4 regions of the Pseudomonas graminis genome follow, and region 1 is predicted to be linked to each of the others. Evidence: predicted binding sites of a transcription regulator. Region 1 holds the regulator's gene; each other region holds the start of a gene.
The links. The regulator FliA, encoded in region 1, starts transcription of late flagellar genes. The targets are predictions, from matches to a motif close to CTAAAGTTTNNNNNNNNNNNGCCGNTAA.
Positions count from the first base shown of each region.

Region 2: FX982_RS19800 (methyl-accepting chemotaxis protein) is a predicted target of FliA. The motif match lies at 1,593-1,620, and genes of this name have one in related genera.
Region 3: motA (flagellar motor stator protein MotA) is a predicted target of FliA. The motif match lies at 1,472-1,499, and genes of this name have one in related genera.
Region 4: FX982_RS14085 (methyl-accepting chemotaxis protein) is a predicted target of FliA. The motif match lies at 2,357-2,384, and genes of this name have one in related genera.

Region 1 covers NZ_CP053746.1:5,368,262-5,371,824, forward strand. The annotation lists gene FX982_RS23820 (protein phosphatase CheZ) at 1-208, opposite strand, end outside; gene FX982_RS23825 (chemotaxis response regulator CheY) at 228-602, opposite strand; gene fliA (RNA polymerase sigma factor FliA) at 842-1,585, opposite strand; gene fleN (flagellar synthesis regulator FleN) at 1,582-2,415, opposite strand; gene flhF (flagellar biosynthesis protein FlhF) at 2,534-3,563, opposite strand, start outside.
Region 2 covers NZ_CP053746.1:4,391,149-4,394,711, forward strand. The annotation lists gene FX982_RS19795 (response regulator) at 1-323, opposite strand, end outside; gene FX982_RS19800 (methyl-accepting chemotaxis protein) at 333-1,547, opposite strand; gene FX982_RS19805 (cyclophilin-like fold protein) at 2,120-2,644, shown strand; gene FX982_RS19810 (hypothetical protein) at 2,959-3,228, shown strand; gene FX982_RS19815 (pyrroloquinoline quinone-dependent dehydrogenase) at 3,321-3,563, opposite strand, start outside.
Region 3 covers NZ_CP053746.1:2,226,898-2,230,460, forward strand. The annotation lists gene FX982_RS10030 (HDOD domain-containing protein) at 1-1,355, opposite strand, end outside; gene motA (flagellar motor stator protein MotA) at 1,569-2,420, shown strand; gene motB (flagellar motor protein MotB) at 2,424-3,479, shown strand.
Region 4 covers NZ_CP053746.1:3,140,282-3,143,844, reverse strand. The annotation lists gene FX982_RS14095 (sensor histidine kinase) at 1-529, opposite strand, end outside; gene FX982_RS14090 (response regulator) at 526-2,130, opposite strand; gene FX982_RS14085 (methyl-accepting chemotaxis protein) at 2,440-3,563, shown strand, end outside.

The DNA.
Region 1 (3,563 bases):
CGATCTGGAAGTTGACGATCGCGCTGTGCAGCTCGCGCGTCAATTTGCCGACTTCCTGATACAGGCCACGGTCGCGGGTCTGGTTAAGCTCATGGATCAGTTGCACGGCGTCGCCGAACTTGCCTTTTTCAAGGCTCGCGACCAGCTCTTGTGCGTGTTTCTTCAGGGTTGACTCAAAGTCACCCATTGTCGAATCTTTGGAATCCATAGCGCCCTCGCAGCGGACATCAGCTATTGACGCGCTCGAATATCTTTTCGATTTTCTCTTTGAGCACTTGCGCGGTGAACGGCTTCACCACGTAGCCGTTCACACCGGCCTGAGCAGCTTCGATGATCTGCTCGCGCTTGGCTTCGGCAGTGACCATCAGCACCGGCAGGCTGCGCAGACGCTCGTCGGCACGCACCTGCCGCAACAGGTCGATGCCGGACATGCCCGGCATGTTCCAGTCAGTGACGAGGAAGTCAAAGGCGCCGCTTTGCAGCATCGGCAATGCGGTGAGTCCGTCATCTGCTTCGGCCGTGTTGGTGAACCCAAGGTCACGCAACAGGTTTTTTATGATCCGCCGCATCGTTGAGAAGTCATCAACGATGAGGATTTTCATGTTCTTGTCCAATTCGACCTCCAAGCAGTCTTTAACGCGTTCAGCACCTGAACGCGCATTCAATCAATACCGGCTGCGCCGAACATGAAAAGGGGTGGAATCGACCGGGACGAGCGCAGCGAAACCGGATCATCCACGACCCGGTTCGACCGACTCCTGCCGTGTCTCTTTTGCTTCCGCTCACGTCCTGCACAGCCGGTCTTACAAGCAACACGCAGGCCTCGCGGCCCGCGCCTGATTCAGGAACGTGCGCGCCACTCGCCAAGGCGACCGCGCAACCGCGCCGCGCATTGACTGTGCAGCTGGCTGACCCGCGACTCGCTGACCCCCAGAACCTCACCGATTTCCTTGAGGTTCAGCTCTTCGTCGTAGTACAGCGACAACACCAGGCGTTCACGTTCCGGCAAGTTGGCAATGGCCTCGGCCAGCGCAGCCTGGAAGCGCTCGTCTTCCAGATCCCGCGACGGTTCCAGGGACTGGCTCGCGCCGTCCTCGTGCAGCCCTTCGTGTTCGCCGTCCTGCAACAGGTCGTCGAAACTGAACAGGCGGCTGCCCAGGGTATCGTTCAGAATCCCGTAATAATCGTCGAGACTCATTTCAAGTTCGGCAGCAACCTCGTGATCTTTAGCGTCACGGCCGGTTTTTGCTTCGATTGCACGAATCGCGTCACTGACCATGCGCGTATTGCGGTGGACCGAGCGCGGCGCCCAGTCCCCCTTGCGCACTTCGTCGAGCATCGCGCCACGGATACGAATACCCGCGTACGTCTCGAAGCTGGCCCCTTTGGTGGAGTCGTATTTGGTCGAAACCTCGAGCAAGCCAATCATGCCCGCCTGGATCAAATCCTCGACCTGCACGCTGGCCGGCAGACGCGCCAGCAAGTGGTAGGCGATTCGTTTGACCAGCGGGGCATAACGCTCGATCAGCTCATACTGGGAGTCTTTGGACGATTTGCTGTACATGCGATAGCCACTTGCTGTCATGAGACGGGCCCTGCGCTGGTTTGATGCACGAGGCGTTCTACGAAAAATTCCAGGTGACCGCGCGGGTTCGCCGGCAGCGGCCAGGTGTCGACTTTCTGTGCGATGGCCTTGAACGCCAGCGCACATTTGGAACGCGGAAACGCTTCGTACACGGCGCGCTGTTTCTGCACGGCCTTGCGTACGCATTCGTCGTACGGCACGGCGCCTACATACTGCAGGGCAACGTCGAGAAAGCGGTCGGTGACCTTGGTCAGCTTGGCGAAGAGGTTGCGCCCTTCCTGCGGGCTCTGGGCCATGTTGGCCAGGACGCGGAAGCGGTTCATGCCGTAATCGCGGTTGAGCAGTTTGATCAGGGCGTAGGCGTCCGTGATCGACGTGGGCTCGTCGCACACCACCAGCAGCACTTCCTGGGCTGCGCGCACGAAGCTCACCACCGACTCGCCGATGCCGGCGGCGGTATCGATGACCAGCACGTCGAGGTTGTCGCCGATGTCACTGAACGCCTGAATCAGCCCGGCATGTTGCGCCGGGGTCAGGTGGACCATGCTCTGGGTGCCCGACGCCGCCGGCACGATGCGGACGCCGCCCGGGCCCTGCAGCAGGACATCGCGCAGCTCGCACCGCCCTTCGATGACGTCAGCCAGGGTGCGTTTGGGGGTCAGCCCCAACAATACGTCGACGTTGGCCAGACCCAGATCGGCGTCCAGCAACATGACGCGACGTCCCAGCTCGGCCAGCGCCAGTGAAAGATTCACTGAAACGTTGGTCTTGCCTACGCCACCTTTGCCACCGGTCACCGCGATAACCTGTACGGGATGCATGCTGCCCATGTTAATTGTTTACCTTGTCTTGCTTAGACCTAAGCCACATGTCGGGCTGCACGTTCAGTGTCTGAACAATGCCTGGCAGACCATCGATGCAGGAAAATTCCACTGTCATTTTCTTCACCTAGCCCGCGCGCTTGCCGGTGCTGTGATAAAGATCCGCAAACATATCCGCCATCGCTTCCTCGCTTGGCTCCTCCTGCATCTGCACACTGACAGCCCGGCTCACCAACTGGTGCCGACGCGGCAAATGCAGATCATCCGGTATCCGTGGGCCATCGGTCAGATAGGCCACAGGCAGTTCGTGTGTCACGGCCAGGCTGAGCACTTCGCCCAGGTTGGCCGTTTCGTCGAGCTTGGTCAGGATGCACCCGGCCAGGCCGCAACGTTTATAACTGTGGTAAGCCGCTGACAGCACCTGCTTCTGGCTGGTTGTCGCCAGCACAAGGTAGTTGCGCGCCTTGATGCCACGGCCGGCGAGGGTTTCCAGTTGCAGACGCAGGGCCGGATCGCTGGCTTGCAGGCCGGCGGTGTCGATCAAGACCACGCGCTTGCGCAACAGCGGCTCCAGCGCCTGAGCCAGGGACTGGCCCGGGTCGACGTGGGTAACCGGTACATTGAGGATCCGGCCCAGGGTTTTCAGCTGTTCCTGAGCGCCAATGCGGAAACTGTCCATGCTCACCAGCGCGATATTTTGCGCGCCGTATTTCAACACATATCGGGCTGCCAGTTTAGCCAGCGTGGTGGTTTTGCCCATGCCGGCAGGGCCGACCATGGCAATCACACCGCCCTCTTCCAGTGGCTCCACATCGGGCGTGGCAATCATGCGGGCCAGATGGGCCAGCAGCATGCGCCAGGTGTGGGCCTGATCGTTCGAGTCCGGCACCATCGCCAGCAGATCGCGGGACAGCGGGCCGGAGAGGCCGACGCGTTGCAGACGGCGCCACAGGTTGGCCTGCTGTGGACGGCTGCCTTGCAGCTGGTTCCAGGCCAGCGAGCCCAGCTGGACTTCCAGCAATTCGCGCAGGCCGTTCAATTCGGAGCGCATCGCTTCGTAGGCGCGGTCGCCCACGGCCGGCTCGGCGTTGCGCTCGGCACGCTCGGCAGCCACAGCAGCGTGGATCGACGGGCGAAACGGTTCTTCCAGCGTCGGT
Region 2 (3,563 bases), 980 kb from region 1:
TGAAACGGCTTCACCACCCACGCTTTGGCGCCCGCCGCCTGCCCCTCGGCCTTCTTCGACTCCTGGGACTCGGTGGTCAGCATGATGATCGGCGTGAACCTGTAGCTGGCCAGTTTCTTGACCTCCTTGACGAAGGTGATGCCGTCCATGTTGGGCATGTTCACGTCGCTGATGATCAGGTGCACTTTCTGCCCGGTGAGCTTGCCCAGCGCATCCTTGCCGTCGCACGCCTCGATCACGTCGTAACCTGCGCTTTTCAAGGCAATGCCTACCACTTGCCGCACGCTGCTGGAGTCGTCGACCACTAATACATTCTTCGCCATGATGAGCTCCTAAAAGAAGGTGATGTCTTGAGAGTTCTGCTGCACGGGCGTCTCGCCACGATGGGTGCGACGCTGCTCGTCGGTGGCGTAGGTGGCGTCCATGCGCGCCAGCCATTGGCGGGCATCAAGGGACGTCGCCTGATCCGGGGTCTCGTTCGCCTGGAGCAGGTGGCCATGCAAATCTTCCATGTTGTCCCGCACGTGGCTGAGGATCTGGCTCACACGGTCCTGGAATTGCAGGTCGACCAGCACCTCCGTCATCTCATCGCCAATGCCCCGGCTTTCCTGCTTGAGCAGGTCCGCCGATTCGGCCAGGCGCCCGGTGATGTTATGAAAACGCTCGAGCACGACTTGAATGCTGTTTTCTGACGCGGCCACCGATTGGCTGTCCTGATCGGCGCTGCTCGATGCGGCGTGCACTAACTGCGTGATGCCGTTATTAATGATGTCGACCTTGGCCGACATCTGCTGGCCGGTTTCACTGGATTTGCTCGACAGGCTGCGCACTGCGTCGGCCACCACGGCAAAGCCGCGACCGGCTTCACCGGCACGCGCCGCTTCAATGGCTGCGTTGAGGGCCAGGAGGTTTGTTTGCGCGGCGATCGCCGCTACGTCCGCGGCCATGGTGCGCAGTTCGCCGGTATAAGCGGTAAGGCCGCGCACCTGGGCCAGGGTCTGGTCACGGCTGGTCTGAGCGGCCTTGAGTGAGTTGATCACCTGGCTTAAATCGCTTTCGCTGAGTGACAGCACTTCAAGCGCCCCGTCTGCCGTTTGCCCGTCGAGTTCGCCGGCAGCGCGCTGGGACGCGTGAACCGTTTCCTGCAATCGCGCGGCGATCCCGATGAACCGGTTGGTCAGATTCACAATCGCTTCTTCGGTCTGATACCGAGAGCTTTCCACCTGCCGGGCCCAGATCGGCATGGCGCCCAGCAACACCTCATTGAGTTGTACGCCCGAGGTCATGCCGTTGCTCGCCGCGTCCGCCTCTGACTGCTCCGCCTGCGCCCGAGCCGTGGCTCGCAGCACCACGTTACGCTGGGAACCGGCACTCCAGGCACCTGCGCCGAGGCCGATCAAAACCAGCGCTGCGCACGCGATGAGGTTGGGGAGAGAGGTTGACTGGGCGAGTATCCATGCAACGGCAGGCACGACCGGAATCAAAGCGAACCAGAGAACACGCGGATGAGCGGAAGGGGCAATGCGAATGGATTGACGCTGGGTCATGGGTTCGATCCTTGAACAAACTTGCGTATGTAACTGACATCACGGTTATCTGCCCAGTGCGTCACAACTTGAGTCATCCCCCTCTGCCTTCCGTCCGGTTTATGACCGTCGCGTGACGCTGAAGATGCCTGCGCTCCTTGTAACCGCCGGCCGCGATGACCCGATTGAGAGTAATTCCAACGTGCAAAATCGTAGACTTTTTTGTTGCGGCACGATGCGCAGAGTGTCCGAACTCCCTGCTATCGCATTGGCAGGATGATGGGATGAGGGCCCGGCAAAGATCGACCATCGTCAACATCCTGATTAAGACTTATATAAAAGTCTGGAGATTGAAACGCGCTTCTCCGGGCAACTGACGAGCCCTGCCCTGCAACTTTCCGGCATTGGTGAAGTTTGTTCATAAAAGCATTCTGGAGAGCCGTATGGTTCGGGCCAATACCCCGACGTACAGTGTTGTGACAGCAGGTATCCGATGGGGATTGGACGCGAAAGCGATGAGATTGCTGACCACTTACTCCATCACGGCTGATTAACTTTCTCCGAATCACCCCACTGCATAAGGTGCCCACAGGATGCGCGACAAACGATTCGCCCTATTCACCCAAACTCATGTCGGGGGCGCAAGGGGACTGACGCGGGCCTTCGGACTTCTGTTAGGCCTGACAGCGTTGAGCGAAAGCAATGCCTCGCCTGCGACCCCCGTGGGCTCTGCTCCCGCGGCCACGTCAGCCACCGTGCAGCTTCCGGAATCCCGTATCTGGATGACGGTTCGCGACACGCGCTTCGCGATCACCCTGGCGGATACACAAGCGGCACGGGCATTTGCCGCCCTGCTCCCACTCTCCATCGACATGCCTGACCTGAACAACAACGAGAAGCACGCCGAACTGCCGACATCGCTGCCGACAAGTACGATTCGCCCCGGCACGATCCACAGCGGCGATCTGATGCTGTACGGGTCACGCACGCTGGTCGCGTTCTACGCTACTTTCTCATCGCCCTATTCCTACACTCGTTTGGGCCGCATCGACAATGCCGCCGAACTGGCCCGCGTCTTTGGCAGCGATGCAGTACGCATCACTTTTTCAAAACAATAACGTCAGACGATTTTTCTCAAACGGCTGCGCTTTTTGACGGCCCACTGGTGGATATCGTTTTTATAACGAAAGCACTCACGTTGCGATTCTTGAGTGACGGCGCCTGCCGTCATGTCGAGCGCCGCGGGCGAAGCGTTGTGCGCGTTAAATAGTTAAAGACATTAACCAATTAATGAACGGGCACCTCATGAAATTACGTACTTTTGCGACAGCCTTATTGTCTGTCGCGGCGATAGCCGGCTGTACCACTGGAACACCGCGCGCTGAACCTGGGAAGGTCCATCGTCGACATTGAGGCCCACGCAGGAGACGACATGATCGCAAGACGTCTCGACGGAAATCAGGCCAACAGCTTGAATCATTTCATTGTTTCGCCAGGCAGGCATTCGATGGAAATGGGGATTGTGATAATCGGGTATCAGAACAGTCATCGTCGCTGCACGGCAACGCTGGACTACGACGGATTTGCGGCCGATGAGCGCTACACGTTGGTACAGAGCCGAGCGGATGCAGAGGTCAAGGTGTCGCTGCTGGACAGTCGAGGCGTTGCGGTGGCTCAAGCCGGCAAGGTGCCTTGCCTTTAATCAGCCAATCCAGCCAATCGGTCCGGCAGGCATTGGGGACTGAACCCGTCGAGCGTGGCACCCAGCAAATGTGTGGGTGCCACGCTGCCGTTTCAGGGTTTGGGCGCCGGCAACGCGAACGCCACAATCGTGTTGCTCAGCCGCGTTTTGAGCGCCTTCTTGCCCCCTGCCGCAATCACCACGAACTGCCTGCCGCTGCGGGGGCCGATATAAGTCACGGGGCTCGCATTGCCTGCGCCCGGCAGCCGCGCCGACCAGAGCTCTTCACCGCTGTGCACATCCAGTGCGCGAATCGTGCGTTCGGCGGTCGCTGCAATGAAGATCAGACCACTGCG
Region 3 (3,563 bases), 2.4 Mb from region 1:
CGCAGTTGCGCCGGGAGTAACGCAGAAAACTGGGCGTTGTTGGCCGGCGTCAGACGCAACTGCGTTGGCTGGGCTAACAGACGTTGCAACACAGTGCTGTCCTTGTAGGGGACCAGCAGCGCAGCAGCCGACTTGTCTACACCCGCGATCTGATGCACGCGCAGGCTGTCGGTCTTGCGATCGGTCATCAACAGCACCACCCGCTGCATGCCTGCCGCCACCAGCGCATCCCGGGCGCAGGTGGTCAGGTGCATCGCATTGATAAAAATGCCGGGTTCTTTCAGCAGATCGGCGCAGTGTTTGCGCCACAGCTGCAAGGCATCGGGCGATGGCGGCGGGGCGGGCAGCAGGCCTTTATGAACCCGACGGCTATTCCAGGGCCAGAGCAACGCCTGGGCCGGGTGCCAGATATCCGGGCCGGAATGCTGGCGAGCGCTGGCCGCCGCGTTCTGATGAACCTGCTGCTGAAGCTCGTCGAGTGGCTGCTGCAGGTACAGGCTGGTCAATAGCTGCCAGCGCAGACTGTGCGGCGTGTCCCACGCCTGGTGCGCCGACAGCGCGAGCCCGTTGGCCAGCAGAATTGTATTGGCGGGCTGGTTCAGCCAGCGGCGCAGCGGGAGGTCGGCGTCGAGTTGCTGTTGCTGTCTGAGCGGGTCGGCGTTGCTGTGGGCAATGCGCAGCACGCTTACCAGATTGCGTTGCTGTGAGGTCAGCAGTTCGTAACCCTGGGTCACCCAGACCTGCAGGCGCCAATGCTGTGCCAGCCCCTGACACAAACGCACCAGCCGCACGCCAAACAGTGCCTGCTCCACGGTCTTGGCAGATTCGCCCTTGTGGATAACCCGCAATTCCCATTCTTCCAGCAGTTTGGGGTGGGCCAGCGCCAACGGCCAGAGGGGCGAGAGAAACAGCAGGCTGCCCAGATGGATGTCCTGCCACAGCCGGGCCAGTTGATTGGCGAACAGGCCGTAAGCCTGTTGCATGGCGTGCTGACTGATCAGCTGTATCTGGCGCAGCGCCATGGGGATATCCCGTGCATCGACACTCGGCAACCGCGCCAGCAGCGCCTCGGTACGCGCCAGACCCAGGCGGTTGATGGCGACTTCCAGACTCTCCGCAGGCTGAGCGGTGGCGGGGCTGTTCAAGTTGGCTTCGCGCAATACATTGAGCACCAGCGCCGGGCTGTCCTGCATGAGGTCGGCGATATCGCGCAGCGAGCGGCGGCTATCGGTCAAGGCCGCCTGCACGCGTTTATATGCCACGGCGGGCACCGGCAAGGCGATGCCGTCGAGCTGCTTTATCCAGGTATCGAGGGTGCGCGGAACAGGGAGCGAAGAAGCTTTATCTGATTGCATTCACAACACCCGTACGGCTGGGAGGTTTTGGTCAATGTCGGGTACTGGCATCATGCTGGCCCTCATGGACGCCACGTCCTGCGCCATGCATCGATCAGCATTTTCCTATGATCTGACTATAGTCTGGCGCATTCATGCCGATAAGCAGGACAAGAGTTTCAAGCGCTTCTCGCACAATGACCATGAACCCGACTCAGTAAGTATTTTCTACCTATGGCAAAAATTATCGGCATCATCGTCGTTTTCGCGAGCGTTCTCGGCGGATACGTACTGTCCCACGGTCAGATCGCTGCGTTGATCCAGCCTTTCGAGGTCATGATCATCGGCGGTGCGGCGCTGGGTGCATTCCTGCAAGCCAACCCGGGCTATATGACCATGCTGGTCATCAAGAAGTCTTTGAAGATGTTCAGCACCCGGTTCACCCATGGCTACTACCTCGAAGTGCTGGGCCTGGTCTACGAGATCCTCAACAAAAGCCGTCGCGAAGGCATGATGGCCATCGAAGGCGACATCGAAGAGCCCGAGAACAGCCCGATCTTCGCTAAATACCCTGGCGTGCTCAAAGATACCCGCATGATCGCCTTTATCTGCGATTACCTGCGCATCATGTCCTCCGGCAACATGGCGCCCCACGAGCTGGAAGGTTTGTTCGACATGGAATTGCTGAGCATGAAAGAAGAGCTCGAGCATCCTTCCCACGCAGTGACCGGTGTCGCCGATGCCATGCCAGGCTTCGGTATCGTTGCTGCAGTATTGGGTATCGTCGTGACCATGGCGTCTCTGGGGTCCGGCGACAAGGCAGCGATCGGCATGCACGTTGGTGCGGCGCTGGTAGGTACGTTCTTCGGTATTCTCGCGGCGTACGGTTTCTTTGGCCCGTTGGCCACTTCCCTGGCCCACGATGCCAAGGAAGAAATGAACGTCTATGAATCGATCAAGGCGTCGCTCGTAGCGTCGGCGTCCGGTGTGCCGCCTTCGCTGGCCGTGGAGTTTGGTCGCAAGGTGCTCTATCCGGCCCATCGCCCCAGCTTCAGCGAGCTGGAACAAGCTGTTCGCGGTCGTTGATCCATGGAAAATAATCAGCCGATCATCATCAAGCGCGTAAAGCGCTACGGCGGGGGGCATCACGGCGGCGCCTGGAAAATCGCATTTGCCGACTTCGCGACGGCGATGATGGCGTTCTTCCTGGTGCTGTGGCTGATGTCGTCGGCCACGCCGGAACAATTGATCGCCATCGCCGGTTACTTCAAAGACCCTGTAGGGTTTTCCGACAGTGGCTCGCCCTATGTGATTGATCTGGGGGGGTCGCCGGAAATGTCCCCTGACCAGACGCTGAACCCGGAGGTGAAATCCACGCCTGCGCCGGATCGCGTGCCGGTCGACGCTGATCAACAGGACGCCGCCGCCGAGCAGGTCGAGCAGGACCGTCTGGAGATGCTGTTGCAAGAGTTGCAGACCAAGATCAACGAGAATCCGCAACTGGCGAAGTTCAAGGACCAGATTCTGTTAGAGATCACTCAGGACGGCTTGCGTATTCAGATCACGGACGCCGAAAACCGCCCGATGTTCGACATCGGCAGTGCGAAGCTCAAACCGTATTTTGAAGACATCTTGCTGGCCATGGCCGACACCATCAAAGCGGTGCCGAACAAAGTCAGCGTCAGTGGCCACACCGACGCGACGCCTTTTGTCGGCAACAACGGCTTCGGCAACTGGGAGCTGTCGTCGGGTCGAGCGAACGCCGCTCGCCGGGCGTTGCTCGCGGGAGGGTATCCGGATCAGCAGGTGGCGCGCGTAGTGGGTTATGCGTCTTCGGCACTGTATGACAAGGAGCACCCGCAAAATCCGATCAATCGTCGCATCGACATTGTGGTGATGACCAAGAAAGCGCAGCAGCGTATCGAGGGTGCGCAGAATTCAGGTGAAGCACCGCAAACGCCTGATGCACCGGGAGCCGCTTCGCCAGCGCCTGTGCCTGGCGCTGCCGGACCGGCCAACCAGCCGGGGGCATCGACCTCCACACCTGCAGTTGATCCGCAGGCTTACGCCCAGCCCCACGAGATTCGGCAGAAGCTCAACATCTTCGATCAGGGCCAGCTGAAGATCGACGAAACCAGGAACTGATACCTGGGTTGCAGACGCAAAAACGCCGCGATGATCGCGGCGTTTTTGTTTGCGCAGTTCAAGCGCTGGGACTGCAGTCAGCCG
Region 4 (3,563 bases), 2.2 Mb from region 1:
CGGTCTGCTCCTCGATCATGCGCGCGGGAAAGCCCGGGCCGTCGTCGTTGATGCTGATCACCAGTTGCTCGCCGACCTGTCCTGCCGTAATCAGCACTTCGCTGCGCGCAAAGCGAATGGCGTTGATGACCACGTTGGACACCACCGAGCCCACCAGCTCGCGATCAAAGAAACCCGGCAAATCGAAAGCATCGACGGTAAAGCGGGCAGAGATGCCGCGACTGACGAGAACTTCCTGATGGAAGGCCAGCTGTGCTTCGATGAAATCGTCCAGCTCGTGATAATCCGGGCGCAACGGCAACTGGTTGACCCCCAGCTTGTACAGCCCAAGCAGTTGCACCAGCATGCCGTTCAGGTGGGCGAATTCGTAATCGATGACACCCTGATCCGGCGTACCACGACAGTTCTCGGGAAGCTGCCTGACCCATTGACCGTGGGCCTGAATCAACGAACCCAGCGAGTTCTTCATGTCATGGACAGTGGAAGCAATCACCATAGAGAAGTCGAGCCCGAGATCCTGATCTTTCATTCGCCGAAAGCCCTCAGCCGCAGTTTCTGGAAGCGCTCGAAGCGCGGGTCGGTCTCTGGCATCTTGCCGACCATCTTGAGACTGTTCTGGCATTCCGCCAAGCTCGCCGCGTCGAGGTTCTGAACGCCCATGTGCAGCAGCGACTGCGCCATGTTCAGGGCGATACTGATGTTCTTCGGTTGCAGGGCCAGGCCCTGGCGGAATAGATCCTGCGCCTCGCCGAGCTTGCCGGCGCGGTAGCAGCGAATGCCCTGAACGTTGAAGTCGATAGCCGCTTTGCCCGCACCGAGAATCTCGGGATCGTCGGTCTGCTTCGCGATGTTCTGCATGACCACCGGATCGTCGCCGTAAATCTCGGCACAGCTTTTCAGAATGCCCGCGCCGGCGTTTTCCTGGCCGAGGGCCTTGAGCTGCGACGCCACTGCCAGCGCCGCATCGGCGCTGAGAAACTGCTCCATGCCCTCAAGCCGCTCCATCGCCTGCTCGGTCAGCTTGGCGGCCATGTCCGGATCGGAAGACGCGACGCTGGTGGCTTTCATCAGACGCGCGCGCACCTGCAGGCCGGCATCGTTGCCGTTCTCTTTGGCGACTTCGGTCAGGGTCTGGTTGATCTCCACACGAGTGCGCGCATCCAGTCCGCGCTCGCCGCCACGGCTGATCAATGCCTGAGCAAAACCCAGGTTGGTTTCCGGGTCCTTGAAGCGAGAAAACTGGCCCTGGGAAACGGCCTGACGATACGCTTTGGACGCACCGTCGAAGTCCTCATTTTCCAGCGCCAGCTTGCCCAGCAAACGCTGACGGCGAACGGCGTAGGGCGACAAGCGCACCGCCTCTTCCAGCATCTTCTGGGCGCGCTTGTTGTCGCCGCTGGCCACCAACACATCGGCCAGCCCGTCGTACAACACTGGCATGGCGTTGAAGGCGCGAATCGCTTCTTCGTACACGGCTTGCGCTTCGGCATTGCGGCCGCGCTTGAACAGCAGCCTGCCCAATGCCGCATACGCCCAGGGTTGCGGGCGGTCCGCGAGGATCGACTTGAGAAAGGCTTCCAGCGGCTCGTGCTGGTTGAGGTCACGCAGTGCGTCGGCCTTGTAGCGCAGGCACAGCGGCGCAAAACGGGGGTCCTGTTTGGTCAGCGCGAGGCAGGCCGCCAGCACTTCGGTGGGGTTGCTGCGATCGAGCGCTTGCAGGATCGGTTTGAGCAGGGTCTTGCGCTGGACGATCTTCTCCAGACGCTGAGCCAGGCTCGCGCGGTTGAACGGCTTGGTGAGGTACGCATCGGGCTCCCACTCCAGGGCGCTCATCACCATCGCCTGGCTGTTTTCAGCGGTGACCATGACGAACACGCTTTCATGGCTGATCAGCCGATCGGTCATCAGGTCTTCAAGCACCTGCTGGCCGTTTTTCTTGCCATCGCCCAAATTGAAGTCGTGGAGGATGAAGTCGTAGCGCTTCTGCGCGCACATCTTCAGCGCCTCTTCGCCGGTGTCGGCAGTGTCCACTGCCCTGACGCCCAGCTCGCGCAGCATCGAGCGGACCGAACTGCGGAAGTCGGAAAAATCGTCGACGATCAGAAAGGTTTTTTGGTTCCACGCCAGCATCGAGATTCCTGTCACCGGATAAATAGTCGGCCCTGAGGCACTTGCAAGGGCGGCGGTCTCGTTCCCAACGTCCGGGCAGAGACGGCCAATAGAGTTGCGGCATGACGCCGCTTGTCCGAGTTATCGGCGGCTGCAGGGCAAAGCTTAGGCACGCCGCACGGGAAAAGTGACGAGGCGTGCGCCGGGTTGACGGGGCATCGACGCCGAAAGAGGCGTACACGGCCGGGTAAAGTCCTTGAGCGTGCCGCCGATATCCAGTCATGCAACGCGTAGCCAACAGCAACAACCCATTCCCTTCGAGTGCACCCCATGTCCTGGCTGACCGACCTGAAATTGAAGACCAAGCTCCTTTCGGCTTTCTGCCTGTGTGCGCTGATCACCGTGGTCGTGGGCGTGCTGGGTCAGAGCGGTATCTCGCGGCTTTACGAGCTGTTTGAAAACACGGTAAGCGACAATCTGGTATCGATCGCCAAAGTCGATTCGGTGAAGGCCAACGTCATCGCCACCAACCGCGACTTTTTCAAGGCCATCGGACTGAGCGCCCTCAAGGCCAACCCGGACGACATCAACGCGGCGATCCAGTCACTGAAAGAAAATCAGGCCCAGGCCGAGACCGACTTCAAGGCCTATCGCTCAACGCCGCTTGATCCGGATGAAAAAGCCGCAGGCGATGACTTCGAACGCGACTGGGCCGCTTACATCAGCGCCGCCCTCAATGCGCTGTCTGTGGCGCAGAGCGGCGACCTGGAGCAAGCCAGCAAACTGGCGGCCACCAGCGTGACGCCCAGCTATCGCAAGACCATGGGTGAACTGAAACTCATGATCGAATCCAACATGCGTCAGGCCAACGAACAGGCACAGGCGGGGGTTGAAACGGACAAGCAGGTCACTTGGACGCTGATCATCGGTTCGTTGATCGCGGTGGTGTGCGCAATCACGTTGGGGCTGATCGTCACGCGAATGATCACCCGGCCTATTTACCAATCGGTGGCCAGCGCCACCCGGGTGGCGGCGGGTGATTTGAGTCAGTCCATCCAGGGTGGCGGCCAGGATGAAACCGGTCAGTTGCTCAAGGCGCTGTCCAACATGCAGGGCAGCCTCAAAGGCACGGTTCAGCAGATCGCCACCGCGTCGGACCAACTGGCGTCCGCCGCTGAAGAACTGACCATGGTCACTGACGACAGCACCCGCGGGCTCATGCGTCAGAACGATGAAATCCAGCAAGCCGCCACGGCCGTCAACGAGATGACCGCTGCGGTGGAAGAAGTGGCGCGCAACGCCGCCAGCGCGTCGCAGGTGTCTGCGCAGACCTCCGAAGATGCCATCAAGGGCCAGCAACAAGTGCAACAGGCTGTCACCGCGATGAACACCATGACCGTGGAAATCACCGACTCGACCCAACGCGTCGAAGCGCTGGCCGGGCAGATCCGCGA